DNA from 3 places in the Amycolatopsis sp. MEPSY49 genome. Region 3 is predicted to be linked to each of the others. Evidence: riboswitches for the same ligand, from Rfam matches in the RefSeq annotation. Region 3 holds a riboswitch; each other region holds the start of a gene.
What was found. Region 3 has a riboswitch for thiamine pyrophosphate ahead of ABFJ78_RS44145 (thiamine ABC transporter substrate-binding protein). Riboswitches for the same ligand answer to the same signal wherever they lie in the genome.
Positions count from the first base shown of each region.

Region 1: linked by a shared signal. The riboswitch ahead of thiO (glycine oxidase ThiO) and the one ahead of ABFJ78_RS44145 (thiamine ABC transporter substrate-binding protein) in region 3 are both predicted to bind thiamine pyrophosphate.
Region 2: linked by a shared signal. The riboswitch ahead of thiC (phosphomethylpyrimidine synthase ThiC) and the one ahead of ABFJ78_RS44145 (thiamine ABC transporter substrate-binding protein) in region 3 are both predicted to bind thiamine pyrophosphate.

Region 1 covers NZ_JBDLYJ010000001.1:1,325,405-1,330,741, reverse strand. The annotation lists gene ABFJ78_RS06645 (thiazole synthase) at 1-403, opposite strand, end outside; gene thiS (sulfur carrier protein ThiS) at 405-605, opposite strand; gene thiO (glycine oxidase ThiO) at 605-1,678, opposite strand; TPP riboswitch at 1,673-1,778, opposite strand; gene thiE (thiamine phosphate synthase) at 1,810-2,469, shown strand; gene ABFJ78_RS06625 (hypothetical protein) at 2,636-3,373, opposite strand; gene ABFJ78_RS06620 (threonine ammonia-lyase) at 3,521-4,471, shown strand; gene ABFJ78_RS06615 (MFS transporter) at 4,631-5,337, opposite strand, start outside.
Region 2 covers NZ_JBDLYJ010000001.1:1,336,668-1,342,004, forward strand. The annotation lists gene ABFJ78_RS06680 (NADP-dependent oxidoreductase) at 1-37, opposite strand, end outside; gene ABFJ78_RS06685 (winged helix-turn-helix transcriptional regulator) at 129-524, shown strand; gene ABFJ78_RS06690 (hypothetical protein) at 526-720, opposite strand; gene thiD (bifunctional hydroxymethylpyrimidine kinase/phosphomethylpyrimidine kinase) at 762-1,562, opposite strand; gene thiC (phosphomethylpyrimidine synthase ThiC) at 1,559-3,193, opposite strand; TPP riboswitch at 3,187-3,308, opposite strand; gene ABFJ78_RS06705 (S1C family serine protease) at 3,346-4,257, opposite strand; gene ABFJ78_RS06710 (glycoside hydrolase family 15 protein) at 4,460-5,337, shown strand, end outside.
Region 3 covers NZ_JBDLYJ010000017.1:63,973-69,309, reverse strand. The annotation lists gene ychF (redox-regulated ATPase YchF) at 1-48, shown strand, start outside; gene ABFJ78_RS44165 (ArsR family transcriptional regulator) at 93-680, shown strand; gene ABFJ78_RS44160 (hypothetical protein) at 680-1,147, shown strand; gene ABFJ78_RS44155 (hypothetical protein) at 1,361-1,489, opposite strand; gene ABFJ78_RS44150 (4a-hydroxytetrahydrobiopterin dehydratase) at 1,565-1,849, opposite strand; TPP riboswitch at 1,882-1,989, shown strand; gene ABFJ78_RS44145 (thiamine ABC transporter substrate-binding protein) at 2,011-3,060, shown strand; gene ABFJ78_RS44140 (ABC transporter permease) at 3,171-4,727, shown strand; gene ABFJ78_RS44135 (ABC transporter ATP-binding protein) at 4,727-5,337, shown strand, end outside.

The DNA of each region.
Region 1 (5,337 bases), on a different contig from region 3:
CGTTCGTGTAGACGAACACGGTGAACCCGTCGGCGGCCAGCCGTTCGGCGGCGTCGAGGGTCTCGACCGGGTCCGGCAGCAGCGTCCGGTCGTCGGCGTGCACCTCGAGCTTGATCAGGTCGGTTTCCAGCGCTTCCCGGGCGAGTTGCGCGGTGAGCACGGCTTCGGCGGCCGTGCGGCAGCCCGCCGTGTTCGGCAGCAGCTCGATACCGAGCCTTCGCAGCAGCTCGAGGACGCCGGAGCCGCCTTCGGCGTCGGCGCGGCGCATCGCGACGGTGGTCAGCTCGGTGCCGGACGCGACCAGCGCGCGTTCGAGCACGGCCAGGTTGGCCGCGCCGCCGGTGCCGATGATCAGCCGGGACGACAGCTTGGCGGTGCCGATGACCAGCGGTTCTTCGTCCATTTCAGCCTCCCTGGACCGCGGTGAGCACGTCGACGCCCGCGCCCTTGGGCACGGCGGTGGTCGGCCAGTCGCTCCGGCGGACGACGACGCCGTCGACCGCGACGGCGATGCCGGGCCGCTGCCCGCCCGACGCGTCGAGGACGTCGGCGACGGTGGCGCCGTCCGGGAACTCCGTCCACGTCCCGTTGAGCTTGATCTCCATCACACGTGCTCCTTCTGGTGCAGGCGGGCGGGCGAAGCCGCTTCGACGCCTTCGGGCGGCTTCTCCCCCTCGAGCCAGGCGAGGACGGCGTCCGCGGTCACGGGGGCCATCAGCAGGCCGTTGCGGTGGTGCCCGGTGGCGGCGAAGACGCCGTCGTCCAGGACGCCGAGGTACGGCAGCACGTCCCGGCTGCCGGCCCGTAGGCCCGCGGCGGTCTCGGCCAGCTCGTACTCGGTGATCGCGGGGAAGACGCGTTCGGCGCCCTCGATCAGCTCGCGCACGCCGCGCGCGGTGACGGACTGGTCGAAGCCCGCTTCGTACTGCGTCGCGCCGAGGACGAGCTCCTGGTCGCCGCGCGGGACGAGGTAGATCGGCTTCCCTTCGACGACGGCCCGGACGGTGCGCGCCGGCGGCGGCAGGCAGCCCCGGCGGGGCTTGAGCCGCAGGATCTCGCCCTTGAGCGGGCGGACGGCGCCGGCGAGCTGCGGGTGCAGCCGCCCGGTCCAGGCGCCGGCGGCGAGCACGAGGGCTTCGGCGTCCGGGATCCGTTCCACGCGTTCGCGGACGAACCGGACGTCCCGCTTCTGGCAGGCGGCGTACAGGGCTTGGAGCAGTTTCCGGTTGTCCACGGCCAGGTCGCCGGGCACGTGGAGTCCACTTCGGACAGAGCCGACGCCGGGTTCGAGCCGCTTGGTCTCCCGGCCGGTGAGCCGCTCGGCCGCGCGGCCGAGCTCGTGCAGGTGGCCCGCGAGGATGTCCAGGTAGCCGGCGTCGGCGCTGTCGAAGGCGACGACCAGCGTGCCGTGTTCGGCGAGGCCGGGGTCGAGGCCTTCCCGCGCCAGGTCGCTCGCGAAGCCGGGCCACCTCCGCAGCGATTCTTCGCCGAGGCGCAGGACGTCTTCCTCGCCGGGCCAGGCCTCGGTGACCGGGGCGAGCATGCCGCCGGCCAGCCAGGACGCGCCGCCGCGGACGGGTGCGGGGTCGTAGAGGGTGACGTCGTGGCCGGCCGCGGCCGCGCGCCACGCCGTGGACAGGCCGATCACGCCGCCGCCCACCACTGCCAGGTTCGTCATGGGAATCACGCTCCCTGCGCCGGCATGACCCGGATCAGGTTCCACGGTCGGAGCGGCAGCTCCCTCTCAGCCCGTCCCTCGGGCTCCCGTGCGGACCCGTCCACCCTAGCTCGCCGGGTACGGTCGCCGCTATGCCCGCCCTCTCCGGTGACAAGATCCGCGCCCGCCTCGACGCGGCGCGCCTGTACCTCTGCACGGACGCCCGCACGTCCCGCGGCGACCTGGCGTCCTTCGCCGACGCGGCCCTGGCCGGCGGCGTCGACATCATCCAGCTGCGCGACAAGACCGGCGCTTTGGAAGCCGCTCAGGAGATCGCGGCGCTGGAGGTGCTGGCCGAGGCCTGCGCGCGGCACGGAGCGCTGCTGTCGGTGAACGACCGGGCCGACGTGGCGTTGGCGGTGGGTGCGGACGTGCTGCACCTGGGTCAGGACGACATCCCGGTGGGGCTGGCCCGCCGGATCCTCGGGGACGAGGTGGTCATCGGCCGGTCGACGCACTCCGTCTCGCAGGCTTCCGCCGCTGCTTCGGAGCCGGGGGTGGACTACTTCTGCACGGGGCCGTGCTGGCCGACGCCGACGAAGCCGGGCCGGTCGGCGCCCGGATTGGACCTGGTGCGTTCGACGGCCGCGGCCGCGCCTGCCCGGCCCTGGTTCGCGATCGGCGGCATCGACGGCGACCGGCTCCCCTCGGTGCTGGAGGCAGGCGCGTCCCGGATCGTGGTGGTCCGGGCGATCACCGAGGCCGAGGACCCGGAAGCCGCGGCGCGGGAACTGCGCGCCCGCCTCCCCTGACCAAGACAGACGGCCCCCGCCCATCCCTGGGGGGGCGTCCCCGTCCCAGTCTATCGGCCCCCGACCTGCAAAAACGGCCTCGCGCGAAGTTGTGGACAACTTCGCGCGAGGTCGTCGAAACCGGCGATGCCTGTGGACAAGGCGTTGCGATCTCAAGCCGAACCGGCTACGGCGTCGGGGGCGCCGCCGTGCCTTTGCTGGTCGGCGGGGTCGTCGTCGCCGGGGCTGACGTCGACGGCTGCTGCGTCGTCGTGCTCGGCGTTGTCGTCGGCGTCTCCGACGAAGTCGTCGGGGCCGTCGATGTCTCCGTCGGCGTCGACTCGCTCGGGGACACCTGCGTGTCCTCCGTCGGAGTCGAAGTCGACGGCGTCGTCGAGGGTGTCGGGTCGGTCCGGCCACCGCCGTTGCCGAAGATCTTGCCGATGCTCGTGCCCGTGCCGCCGCCGATCTGGGTGCCCGTCGCCGACTCGAAGCCGACTATCGCCAGGATCGCCACCGCGAACGCCGCCACGCTCGTGCCGATGATCAACGGCCAGCGCAGCTTGCGCAGCCGCGCCGACAGTCCCGACGGCTCCTCGGCAGGCGGTTTCAGCTGCACCGTCGGCTGCTCGGTGATGTCGATCGCCGGTCCGCGCCGCCGGATTCCCGATGTCGCCAGCTGGCGCGCCCTGAGCGCCGCCTCGCGGGTGCGCTGCAGCGAGCGCAGGTACAGCTCGCTGCCGACCGTCGACACCACGCTCGCCACGCCCGCGCCGACCACCGTGCCCGCCACGCCGAGCGTCGATCCCAGCAGCGCCGCGGTCACCGCCGCGAGCGCCGCCGCCAGCACCTGCGCGATCCGCAGGCCGGACTTTTCTTCCTTCTTCGTGTCCAACTCGGAAGCCGCTGCGTTCTCCTTGCTCATGATCCCGATCCGCTAGAAAGTCTTCTCCCCGTTCCCAACGTGTAAGGCGCGCGAGGAACTCCCCGCGTTGCCGGAGCGTGAGGAGCGCCACTCTCACTGTCCACAATAGACACTTCACGCCGAACACTTTCTTGACATACTCGGCACATGGAACTGGTGACGATCTCTGACATCGAGGCCGCGGCGAAGCGCGTCCAGGATGTCGCCGTGCGCACGCCCCTGTTGCTCCAGACGTGGGATCCCCGCGGAACCCTGTGGCTCAAACCCGAAAGCCTGCAACCGGTCGGCGCGTTCAAGGTGCGCGGCGCGTTCAACGCCATCGCCGGCCTCGACGACGAACGGCGTACCCGGGGCGTCATCGCGTACTCGAGCGGCAACCACGCGCAAGCGGTCGCGTACGCGGCGCAGCGGTACGGCGTGCCCGCGGTGATCGTCGTGCCGGACATCGCGCCGCGGATCAAGGTCGAGGCCACCCGCTCCTACGGCGCCGAGGTGATCGAGGTGCCGATCGGCGAACACGAGGGCAAAGCGCGCGAACTGGCCGCCGAACGCGGGCTGAGCCTCATCCCGCCCTACGACGACGCGGCCGTCATCGCCGGGCAGGGCACGACGGGCCTCGAGATCGCCGAGGACCTCCCCGACGTCGACGTCGTGCTGGTGCCGGTCAGCGGCGGCGGACTCGCCTCCGGCGTCGGCACCGCGATCAAGGCCCGCGCGCCGCACGCGAAGGTCATCGGGGTCGAGCCGGCGCTGGCCGGCGACGCGACCGAGGGGCACCGCCTGGGCCGCCAGGTCGACTGGCCGCAGGCCGACCGCGCCCGCACGATCGCCGACGGCCTCCGCGCGCAGCCGTCCGAGCTGACGTTCGCGCACCTGCGCGCGGTCGTCGACGAGATGGTCACGGTCACCGAGGACGAGATCCGCGAGGCCGTCCGCACGCTGGCCCGCAAGGCCCGGTTGGTGGCCGAGCCCAGCGGCGCGGTGACGACGGCGGCCTACCTGTTCCACGAGGCCGAGCTGCCGGCCGGCAAGACGGTCGCGATCGTCTCGGGCGGCAACGCCGACCCGGCGCTGTTCGCCGAAATCCTCGCGGGTTAGGGAGCCCCAAAGCGCCCCAATGTGGCCTTGGTTGCGTTGAATCAGCACTGCGGCGCGAAGCGCCTCCGTTGAGGGTGGCGGTGGGGGCATCGGCGGAGCACCCAAGGCGGCCTTGGGTGCGTGAGACGCAACCAAGGCCGCCTTGGGGCGCTTGGGGCCCTACGAGCCGGCCACCGGGGTCCCACCGCCGCGGACGTGCGTCGGCGGGCCCTCGACTCCGCAGTGGTAGCACTCGCCCAGGTGGGGGCACTCGTCCGACGGTGCGTCCGGAGCCGGCGACGACGGCGGTGCCAGCACCCCGTTGTGGATGCCCAGCGCGATCAACCCGCCCGCGATCGCCAGCACCGCGCAGATGACCAGCGCCATCCGCCAGCCCGCGGTGAGCGCCACCGGGTCCGCGTACGCCTCACCCGTCAGGCCGGCCGCCGCGGGCAGCACCGCCACCGCCAGGAGCCCGCCCGACCGCGCGATCGCGTTGTTGACCCCCGACGCCACACCGGCGTAGCGGTCCGGGGCCGCCGCCAGCACCGTCGCGGTCACCGGGGCCACCACCGTCGCCAGGCCGAGGCCGAACACGACCACCGCGGGCAGCACCGCGCCGAGGTAGGACGCGCCGGGCGCGATGCGCAGCATCAGCAGCATCCCGAGGCCGACCACGATCGGGCCGACCACCAGCTGCGTCCGCGGCCCGATGCGCTGGGCCAGCGCCCCCGACCGGCCGGACAGCAGCAACATGATCACCGTGAGCGGCAGGCCGGCCAGGCCGGCCGCCGTCGGCGAGTAGTGCAGCGACACCTGCAGCTGCATGACCAGCAGCATCATCACGCCGCCGAGCGCCGCGTAGACGACGAACGTCAGCGCGTTCG
Region 2 (5,337 bases), on a different contig from region 3:
CCGGCCCGCCGAGTGCCTGCTGGGTCACGATGCGCATCTCTTCACTCCTTCTGGTTCGGGTCGCCTCCTATACTCGGATCGTTCGTCACTTTTCGCCAGAAGGCACTTGTCCGTAAAGTAGGTACCTCGTGGAAACTACCTGTGACCAGGGTGGACCCTGGGACGTCTACCTCCGCAACTGCCCGTGCCGGGACGTGCTGGACCTGCTGGCCAACAAGTGGACGGCCCTGGTGCTGGGCGCGCTGGCCCGCGGCCCGCACCGCTTCGGCGAGCTGCGCCGCGCGGTCGACGGGATCAGCCAGAAGATGCTGACGCAGAACCTGCGCCAGCTGGAGCGCGACGGCTTCCTGACCCGCACGGTGTACCCGACCACGCCGCCGACGGTGGAGTACGCGCTGACGGAGATGGGCACGGAGGTCGGGGCGCACCTGATCGCGCTGAGCGCGTGGTCACAGGCGAACTTCGACCGCATCCGCTCGGCGCGCGAGGAGTACGACGGCCGCGAGCTGCAGCCGGTCCGCTAGCTCAGCCGCGTCCGCGCAGGACCCGGGCGCGGTGGTCGAGGAGCGACACGCCCTCGTGGATGCTCGGCGGCGGCGTGCGGCCGGACTTCTCGCGCAAGACGTGAACCGCGCGAACGTTGAGGCCCTTGCCCACCAAGGCGTCGAACTCCGCCCGCAGCTCTTCGGGCAGGGTCCGCCACAGCTCTTCGTCCGTCACCCGCCGAGTTTGGCGGGCGGAGCGACCGCTCCGCGAGCGATTTAGCGGTTCAGCACCCAGAACGGCGACACCGGGCCGACTCCCGCGCCGAGCGGGTAGCCCTCGGCCACACACCGCTCGATGAACTTCTTCCCGGCCGCCACCGCGTCCGGGACCGAAGCGCCCTTCGCCAGCCACGACGTGATCGACGACGCCAGCGTGTCGCCGCCGCCGTGGGTGTTCTCCGTGACGTACCTCGGGCCGGTCAGCTCGATGTACTCGCGGCCGTCCGAAAGCAGGTCCACGCAGTCCGGAGTCCCTTGCATGTGGCCGCCCTTGACCAGGACCCAGCGGGACCCGAACTCCAGCAACGCCTCCGCCGCCGCCCGCTGGGACGCCGGGTCCGTGACGGAAATCCCCGTCAGCAGGCCGACCTCGTCGAGGTTCGGCGTGATCAGCGTCGCGCGCGGGAACAGCTCCGTGCGGATCGCCTCCAGGGCGTCCTCGCGCAGCAGGGAATGCCCGGTCATCGACGCCGCCACCGGATCGACGACCAAGGGGAACTCGAAGCCGGTCTCGTCCAGGGTCTTCGCGACCGCGCGGATGATCTCGGCCGTCGCCAGCATGCCCGTCTTGGCCGCGTTGACGCCCATGTCCGACGCCACCGCCTTGATCTGCGCGGTGACGACGTCGGCCGGGATCTCCGTGAAACCCTGCACGCCCAAGGAGTTCTGGACGGTGACCGCGGTCAGCGCCACCAGCCCGTGGACGCCGTGGGCGAAGAACGTCCGCAGGTCCGCCTGGATGCCCGCACCACCGCCGGAGTCCGAGCCGGCGATGGTGAGGGCGGTGGGCGGTGTCACGGTTGCACCACGGGCAGGTAGACCTGGCCGCCGGACTCGGTGAACTCCGCGGACTTCGAAGCCATGCCGGCCTCGATGGCCTCCACAGTGGACAGACCGTGCTCCTCGGCGTACTTGCGGACGTCCTGCGTGATCCGCATCGAGCAGAACTTCGGCCCGCACATCGAGCAGAAGTGCGCCGTCTTGGCCGGCTCGGCGGGCAGCGTCTCGTCGTGGAACGAGCGCGCGGTGTCCGGGTCGAGCGAGAGGTTGAACTGGTCGTTCCAGCGGAACTCGAAGCGCGCCTTGGACAGTTCGTCGTCCCACTCCTGCGCGTACTTGTGGCCCTTGGCGAGGTCGGCGGCGTGCGCGGCGATCTTGTATGTGATCACGCCCGTCTTGACGTCGTCGCGGTTCGGCAGGCCGAGGTGCTCCTTCGGCGTGACGTAACACAGCATCGCCGTGCCGTACCAGCCGATCTGCGCCGCGCCGATGGCCGACGTGATGTGGTCGTACGCCGGCGCGATGTCCGTCGCGAGTGGACCGAGGGTGTAGAACGGCGCCTCGCCGCAGAGCTTCTCCTCGAGCTCGACGTTCTCCTTGATCTTGTGCATCGGCACGTGGCCGGGGCCCTCGATCATCACCTGGACGTCGTGCGAACGCGCGATGTGCGTCAGCTCACCCAGGGTTTCCAGCTCGGCGAACTGGGCGCGGTCGTTGGCGTCGGCGATCGAACCCGGGCGCAGGCCGTCGCCCAGGGAGAACGTGACGTCGTACTGCCGGAGGATCTCGCAGAGCTCCTCGAAGTGCGTGTACAAAAAGGACTCCTGGTGGTGCGCGAGGCACCACGCGGCCATGATCGACCCGCCGCGGCTGACGATCCCGGTGACGCGCCGCGCGGTCAGCGGGATGTAGCGCAGCAGCACGCCGGCGTGCACGGTGACGTAGTCGACGCCCTGCTCGCACTGCTCGATGATGGTGTCGCGGTAGATCTCCCACGACAGCTTTTCCGGTTCGCCGTCGACCTTTTCCAGCGCCTGGTAGATCGGCACCGTGCCGACCGGGACCGGCGAGTTGCGGATGATCCACTCGCGCGTCTCGTGGATGCGCTTGCCGGTGGAGAGGTCCATGATCGTGTCGGCGCCCCAGCGGGTCGCCCAGACCATCTTGTCGACCTCTTCCTCGACCGACGACCAGACGGCCGAGTTGCCCATGTTGGCGTTGATCTTCACGAGGAAGTTCTTGCCGATGATCATCGGCTCGGACTCTGGGTGCTTGCGGTTGACCGGGATCACCGCGCGGCCGCGGGCCACTTCGTCGCGCACGAACTCCGCGGAAACCCGTTCGCGGGCCGCGATGTACTCCATTTCGCGGGTGATGACACCCTGTTTGGCCCACCCGAGCTGGGTGTTGTGCTCGCGGCCGTCGGCCCAGCCGGCGCGCAGCCGGTGCAGTCCACTGTGGACGTCGACGGAAGCCTCGGGATCGGTGTACGGGCCCGAAGTGTCGTAGACGTCGAAGTGTTCACCGTTGGAGAGGTCGATCCGGCGCGCGGGAACACGCAGTCCGGATTCGGTCTGGTGATAGACCTTGTGCGAGCCCGTGATCGGGCCGGTCGTGACGGAGACGTCCTTGTTTTCAAGCGTCGTCAACGACTTTCACTCCCTACGCCGGCATTACCCGGTCAGGTTCATGCGGTCGGTGACGCCTGCGAAACGCAAGTCACCCTCTCAGCCCGCCATGGCGCGAGCTCCCGCGTTGGTGTTGTAACCCGACCATGCCACGCCGGAGCGCGATACTCAAGTCACCCGACCAACTCGGCCGGAGTGGCGTAGACGTCGACCATGGCTCCGTTGCGCAGCACGGTGATCGGCAGTGGGGTGCCGATCACCTCCGCGAACAGCTGCCGCTGGATGCCCTGGGCGTCGGAGACGCGGGTGCGGCCGACGGTCAGCACGAGGTCCCCGGCGCGCAGCCCGGCCCGGTCCGCGGGGCCGCCGGAGACGACTTCGCGCACCCGCAGGCCGGCCTGCTGCCCGGTGCGCTCGGCGACGTCGTCCGGCAGCGGCGCGGGCACGCCGACGACGCCGAGGTACGCGCGCCGCACCCGGCCCTCGACGACGAGCGTGTCGATGATCCGCCGGGTGGTCGCGTTGATCGGCACGGCGAGCCCGAGCCCGACGCCGGCGACGGCGGTGTTGACGCCGACGACGCGGCCGGCGGAGTCGGCGAGCGCGCCGCCGGAGTTGCCCGGGTTGAGGGCGGCGTCGGTCTGGATGACGTCTTCGATCACCCGGCCGGCCCGGCCGTGGCGCACCGGCAGGGCCCGGCCGAGCGCGCTGACGACGCCGGCGGTCACGGTGCCGGAGAACCCGAGCGGGCTCCCGACGGCCACGACGAGCTGCCCGACGACGAGCCGGTCGGCATCGCCGAGCTGCGCGGCCGACGGCGTCTCACCGCGCGCCCGCAGGACGGCGAGATCGGACAGCGGATCGGCACCGACGACGTCGAAGGGCACTTCGCTGCCGTCGGCGAAGGTGGCGACGCCGCGGCGGTGGTCGGCGACGACGTGGGCGTTGGTGAGCAGGTGGCCGTCCTCGGCGAAGACGACGGCCGACCCGCTGCCGCGCGCGAGCTGCACGCCGGCGACGTGCGGGGTGACGGTCTTCGCGACCGTGCTGACGGCGCGCGAGTAGGCGTCCATCGCGTCTTCCATGAGGGCACCTCGATTACACCGCTGCAGGTAATACAAGTGTGCGCTCGAAAACGACGATCCGGGGTTCGCCGTCGGTGAACCGCCGACCGGACCAGTGACGGTCAGTGGTTCACCGGATCGGACCATGCGCCGGTGAAGATTCGGCGGCAGACTCCCAAAGCGCTTCTGTAACGGTGCAGAAGCGATCTTCTGTGGGGTTGATATGCGCAAACTCATCTTCGGCGCCCTCGCCGGGCTGCTGGTCACCGGCCTGATCCCGGCGACCGCGGCAGCCCAGGGGCCGGCTCCCGGCGCGCCCGGGGCCCATCCCAGCTGGCTGCCCGCGAACAAGACCGGCTTCGGGACCGCCCACGACCGGTCCAGCAACGTCTGGTTCACTCTCCAGGGTGGGCAGATGTCCGAGGTCTACTACCCGGACCTGTCGACACCGAGCGTCCGGTCGATGAACTTCGTCGTCACCGACGGCCGCGGCTTCGCCGTCGCCGACTACACCGCCAAGTCGCAGCAGGTCCGGCGCACCGATGACGACAGCCTGACCTACGAGCAGACCATCACCGACGACCAGCACCGCTGGCGCCTGCGCAAGACGTACGTCACCGACCCGGCCGCCACGACGGTGCTGGTGGACGTCGACTTCCAGTCGCTCACCGGGCGGCCGTACCAGCTCTACGCGGTCGCCGACCCGGACCTCACCAACGACGGCTCGGACGACTCCGCCGCGCGCAAGGGCGACGCCGTCACCGCGCAGGACGCGACCAACGCCGCCGCGCTCACCGCCAAGCCCGCGTTCACGAAGACGAGCGTCGGCTACGCGGGCGCGTCCGACGGGAACACCCAGCTCACGAAGACCTTCAAGCTGGCGACGTACGACACCGCGTCGAACGGCAACGTCGTGCTGACCGGGCAGACGACCGCCGACGGCCTGCGGAACCGGCACGTCACCCTCGCGCTCGGCATGGGCGCGAAGGCCGCCGACGCGCTCGGCAGCGCGCAGGCGTCGCAGCGACGCGGCGTCCGCGACATCACGCGCGCCTACGACCGCGGCTGGCAGCAGTACCTCCGTGGCGTCAACAGGGCGCC
Region 3 (5,337 bases):
TACGTCATGGCCGACGGCGACGTGGTGGAGTTCCGCTTCAACGTCTGATCACTGGTTGTTACTTTCATTGAGCGCAGGATATGCTGCGTCCGATGAAAGTGTCGCCGAGTCTGCTGCCGCTGCTGCGGTCGCGCACGCAAGGTGAGCTGCTCGCGCTGGTCCTGCTGCACCCGGACCGCGAGTACAGCATCACCGAGCTCGCCGACGCTTCCGGCGTCACACCGACGGCCGCGCTGCGCGAGGTCGGGCGGCTGGTGGACGGCGGCATCCTGGAAGACCGGCGGGTGGGCCGGAGCCGGCTCGTCAAAGCCCGCACGGACACGCCGATCTACCGGCCGCTGAGCGACCTCATGGCAGTCACCTTCGGGCCGATGCCGTTGCTGACCGAGGCGTTGTCCGGGCTCGCGGGCGTCACCGAGGCCTACATCTACGGGTCCTGGGCAGCGCGCTACAGCGGAGAACCTGGGCCGCCGCCCGGCGACGTCGACGTCCTCGTCGTCGGCTCGCCCGATCCGGACGAGCTGTTCGACGTGGCCGAAGGCGTGTCGCGCCGGCTGGGCCGCGAAGTCAACGTGCACCGGATCTCGCCGCAGTCGTGGGCGGCGGACACGACGGACCCGTTCGTCACCAGCGTTCGTGACCGGCCGCTGACCCGGCTGAACCTCGACCAGGAGGCTTGATGCCCCAGTGGAACCAAGGGCGCGAACGGATCGACGCCTTCATCGCGCGCGGCGCCATCGAGCACGTCCCGGCGTCGCGGGAGGCGGCCGAGGCCGAGCTGGTCCGGGCCCGTACCCACCTCGCTTCGGCGCGGCAGCTGCAGGACACCGATCCGGAAGGCGCTTACACGCTGGCCTACGACAGCGCGCGCCGGGCGCTGGCGGCCGTGCTGCAGAACCAGGGCCTGCGGGTGACGAGCCGGGGTGGCCACGTGACCGTCTACGAGGCCGTCCTCGCTCAGCTGGACCCGCCACTGGGGCCGGTTTTGCGGCCCTTCAACCGGATGCGGGCCCGGCGCAACGAAGTCGCCTACCGGTCTTCGGAGGCTCCGTCGATGACCGCCGAGGACGTGGCGGCCGACGTGCCGAAGGTGCTGGCGCTCATCGAAGTGGCCGAAAAGGCGATCCCGAACATGCCGCGCTACTGATCGGCGCGGCAGCCGGCCTGGCTCGAAAGCCAGGCCGGCGACCAGCTCAGCCGAGGAGGCCCAGCAACGCGATCGTGATCAGCACGACCGCGGGGGCGAGGGCGTTGATCCAAGCGCGCTGGGCGGGGGTGAGGGTGGCGGTGCTGTTCATGGCGTTTCCTAGGGCCGAAACCGATGCTTCCGCCCTGCTCAGCGCGCTGATCATGCCCTTTGTTAGCGGCTGTGATCGAACTCACGGGCATCCGGGTGACGGCGGCTCCGGGCGGTGAACCAGAGCACCCCGCCGGCCGCTGCCACCATCGTCGCGAATGCCGCCGTACCCACCACGATCGCCTGCGTCATACCGTCCCTCCATAGCAAATGCCGTTTACCGAGAGACGTCGAAACCGCGAAAAGGTGCACTCAGAGTTACCGAGATCACAGAGATTCGAGCACCGAGTCGATCTGCGCGGCCAGTGCGAAGTCCTTCTCCGTCAGACCGCCCGCTGAATGGGTCGAGAGCCGGAACGTCAGCGTGCGCCAGCGGATGTCGATGTCCGGGTGGTGGTCGGCCGCCTCGGCGAGCACCGCGACCCGGTCCACCACTTCGATCGCCTGCGGGAAGCTCGCCAGCTCCGCCTCGCGCGAGATCACCGCGCCGGCCCGCGTCCAGCCGGCGCCCAGCCGTTCGTCGGCCTCGGCGTCGCTCAAGATTTCCGTCATGTCTCCATGGTCGTACGTCCTGGACTACGCTGCACGGTTGCCACGGGAGTCCGGTCAGCCGGGCTGAGAGGCGGGTCACCCCGCGACCGTTCGCACCTGACCGGATCATGCCGGCGAAGGGAGGGCTTTCCCTCCTCGTCCGGAGAAGTGCAGGAGGGTAGATGAAGAGCAGGGCTGTTCGCGCCGCGACGGCCGTCGCCGCCGTCAGCGTCGTCGCCGCGGGGTGCTCGCTGTCGGACGGTGACGGTGGCACGCAGCAGACGCCCACCGTCACCCTCGTGACGCACGACTCCTTCCTGGCGCCGCAGGAGGTGCTCGACGCCTTCCAGAAGCAGTCGGGCATCAAGATCTCCGTGCTCAAGCAGGGCGACGCCGGTTCGCTGACCAACAAGCTCGTGCTGACCAAGGCCAACCCGATCGGCGACGTCGCGTACGGCGTCGACTCGACGTTCGCCTCCCGCGCGCTGCAGGAAGGCGTCTTCGAGCCCTACACCAGCCCGGAGGCCGACCGCGGGCCGCAGCGCTACGCCGTCGACCCCGAGCACCGGCTGTCCGCGGTCGACGTCGGTGACGTCTGCGTCAACGTCGACACGAACTACTTCACGAGCAAGGGGATCGCGGCGCCGGAGTCGTACGACGACCTCGCCGACCCGAAGTACAAGGATCTGCTGGTCGCCGAGGACCCGGCGACGGCGTCGCCCGGGCTGGCGTTCCTCCTCGGCACCATCGCGAAGTACGGCGAGGCCGGCTGGAAGGACTACTGGACGAAGCTGAAGGCCAACGGGCTCAAGGTCGTCAGCGGCTGGGAAGAGGCCTACACCAAGGACTTCTCCGGCTCGTCCGGCAAGGGACCGCGCCCGATCGTCGTCTCGTACGCCTCTTCGCCCGCCGCCGAGGTGGGTGACGACGGCAAGCCGCGCACCAAGGCGCTGCTCGACACCTGCTACCGGCAGGTCGAGTACGCCGGCGTGCTGGCGAACGGCAAGCAGGCGGAGAGCGCGCGCAAGGTCGTCGACTTCCTGCTGTCGCAGCAGTTCCAGGCGACGGTCGCGGCGAACATGTACGTCTACCCGGCACGCCAGGGCGTCGACCTGCCCGCGGGCTGGGCGCAGGTCGCGCCGCTGCCGCAGAAGCCGCAGTCGCTCACGGCGGACCAAGTGCAGGCCGGGCGCGAGAAGTGGATCGGCGAATGGCGCACGCTCGTGCAGTGACATCCGGGGCTCCGCCCCGGGCCGGGGGCTCCGCCACCCGGACCCCCCGAAAAACACCAGTCCTAGCCCCACCCCGGACCACCCGAGGCCTCGGCCTGGCGCTGCTCGGATTGGCGCCGATCGGGTTCCTGGTGGTGTTCTTCGCCTGGCCGGTGCTCGCGATCGTCGGCCGCGGGTTCGCCGACGGCGGTCTCGACGTCGTCCTCGGCGACGCGCGGACCTGGCAGCTGGCCGGGTTCACCGTCGCGAGCGCGGCCGCGTCGACCATCGTCGCGGTGCTGGCCGGCCTGCCGGTCGCGTTCCTGCTCGCGCGGGTGCGGCTGCCCGGCGTCGGCCTCGCGCGGACGCTCGTGCTGGTGCCGTTCGTGCTGCCGACCGTCGTCGTCGGCCTGGCGTTCCGGGCCCTCTGGCCGGACGGCGGCGTGCTGCCGATCGTGCTGGCCAACGCGTTCTTCAACGTCGCCGTCGTCGCGCGGACCGTCGCCGGGCTGTGGGCGCGGCTCGACTCGAGGACGACCGACGCGGCCCGCGCGCTCGGCGCGTCACCGTGGCGCGCGTTCCGCTCGGTGACGCTGCCCGCGCTGGCGCCGGCGATCGCGTCCGCCGCGGCCGTCGTGTTCCTGTTCTGCGCCACCAGCTTCGGCGTCGTCCTGATCCTCGGCGGGGCGCGCTACCGGACCCTGGAAACCGAGATCTACCTGCGGACGGTCGACCTCCTGGACCTTTCGGGCGCGGCCGCGCTGTCACTGATCCAGTTCGCTGCCGTCGTCGCCGCCTTGGTACTCGGCGGTCTGGCGCGCCGGCGCAAGGACGGCGCCCGGATCGGCTCCGGCGGGGCGCGGCGGCCGCGGGGCGGTGAGTGGTGGGTCGTCGGTGCGGCGGGGGTCGTGCTGGCGTTGCTCGTGACGCCGATCGTCGCGCTGCTCGCCGAGTCGGTGTCCACTCCGGACGGCTGGAGCTTCGCCGGTTATCGAGCGTTGACGAGCACCGGTGAGAAGGGCGCGCTGCAGGTGTCCGGCTGGGACGCGGCGGTGAATTCGCTGAAGGTGGCGATCGACGCGACGCTGCTCGCGATGGTCGTCGGCGTGCTCGCGTCCGTGGTGCTGGTGGCGCTGCGCCGGTCGCCGGCGCGGGCCGCGCGCGGGCTCGGCGAGACCATGGACGCCGTCCTGATGCTGCCGCTCGGGGTGTCCGCGGTGACGGTCGGGTTCGGCTACCTGGTGACGCTCGACGCGCTGCCCGGCGATCTCCGGACGTCGCCCTACCTCGTCCCGCTGGCCCAAGCGCTGGTGATCATCCCGCTGGTCGTGCGGATGGTGCTGCCGGTGCTGCGCTCGGTCGACGTCCGATTGCGCCAGGCCGCGTCGACGCTCGGGGCGAGCCCGCTGCGGGTGTGGCGGGAGATCGACCTGCCGCTGACGCTGCGGCCGCTGGTCGCGGCCGCCGGGTTCGGGTTCGTCGTCGCGCTCGGCGAGTTCGGCGCGACGAGCTTCCTCGCCCGGCCGACCGCGCCGACGCTGCCGGTCGCGATCGCGTCCCTGATGGGACGCCCAGGGGAGCTGAACAACCAGATGGCGTACGCCGCGTGCGCGCTGCTGATGCTCGTGACGGTGCTGGCGGTCGCGCTGATCGACCGGCTCGGGCGCGGCCGGGTGGGGGAGTTCTGATGGCGCTGTCGGTGCGTGACCTGACTGTCCACTACGGATCGTTCGCGGCGGTCCGCGACGTCCGGCTGGACATCGCCGACGGCGAAGTCCTGGCCCTGCTGGGGCCGTCCGGCTCGGGCAAGTCGACGCTGCTGCGCGCGATCACCGGCCTGGAGCAGTCGGCGCGCGGAACGGTGAGCTGGGACGGCGACGACCTCGGCGCGGTCCCGGTCCACCGGCGCGGCTTCGGCCTGGTGTTCCAGGACGGCCAGCTGTTCAGCCACCGGGACGTCGCGGCGAACATCGCGTTCGGCCTTCGGATGCACGGTATACCGCGGACACAATGGGCACCGCGCGTCGCCGAGCTGCTGGAGCTGGTGGGCCTCTCGGGCTTCGAGAAGCGGCGGGTGACGGAGCTGTCCGGCGGGCAGGCCCAGCGGGTCGCGCTGGCCCGCGCGCTGGCACCCAAGCCGCGGCTGCTGCTGCTCGACGAGCCACTGTCCGGTTTGGACGCCGGATTGCGCGAGCAGCTGGCGATCGACCTGGCGGACCTGTTGCGGCGCAGCAAGATCACGGCGTTGCTGGTGACGCACGATCAGGAGGAGGCGTTCACGCTCGCCGATCGGGTGGC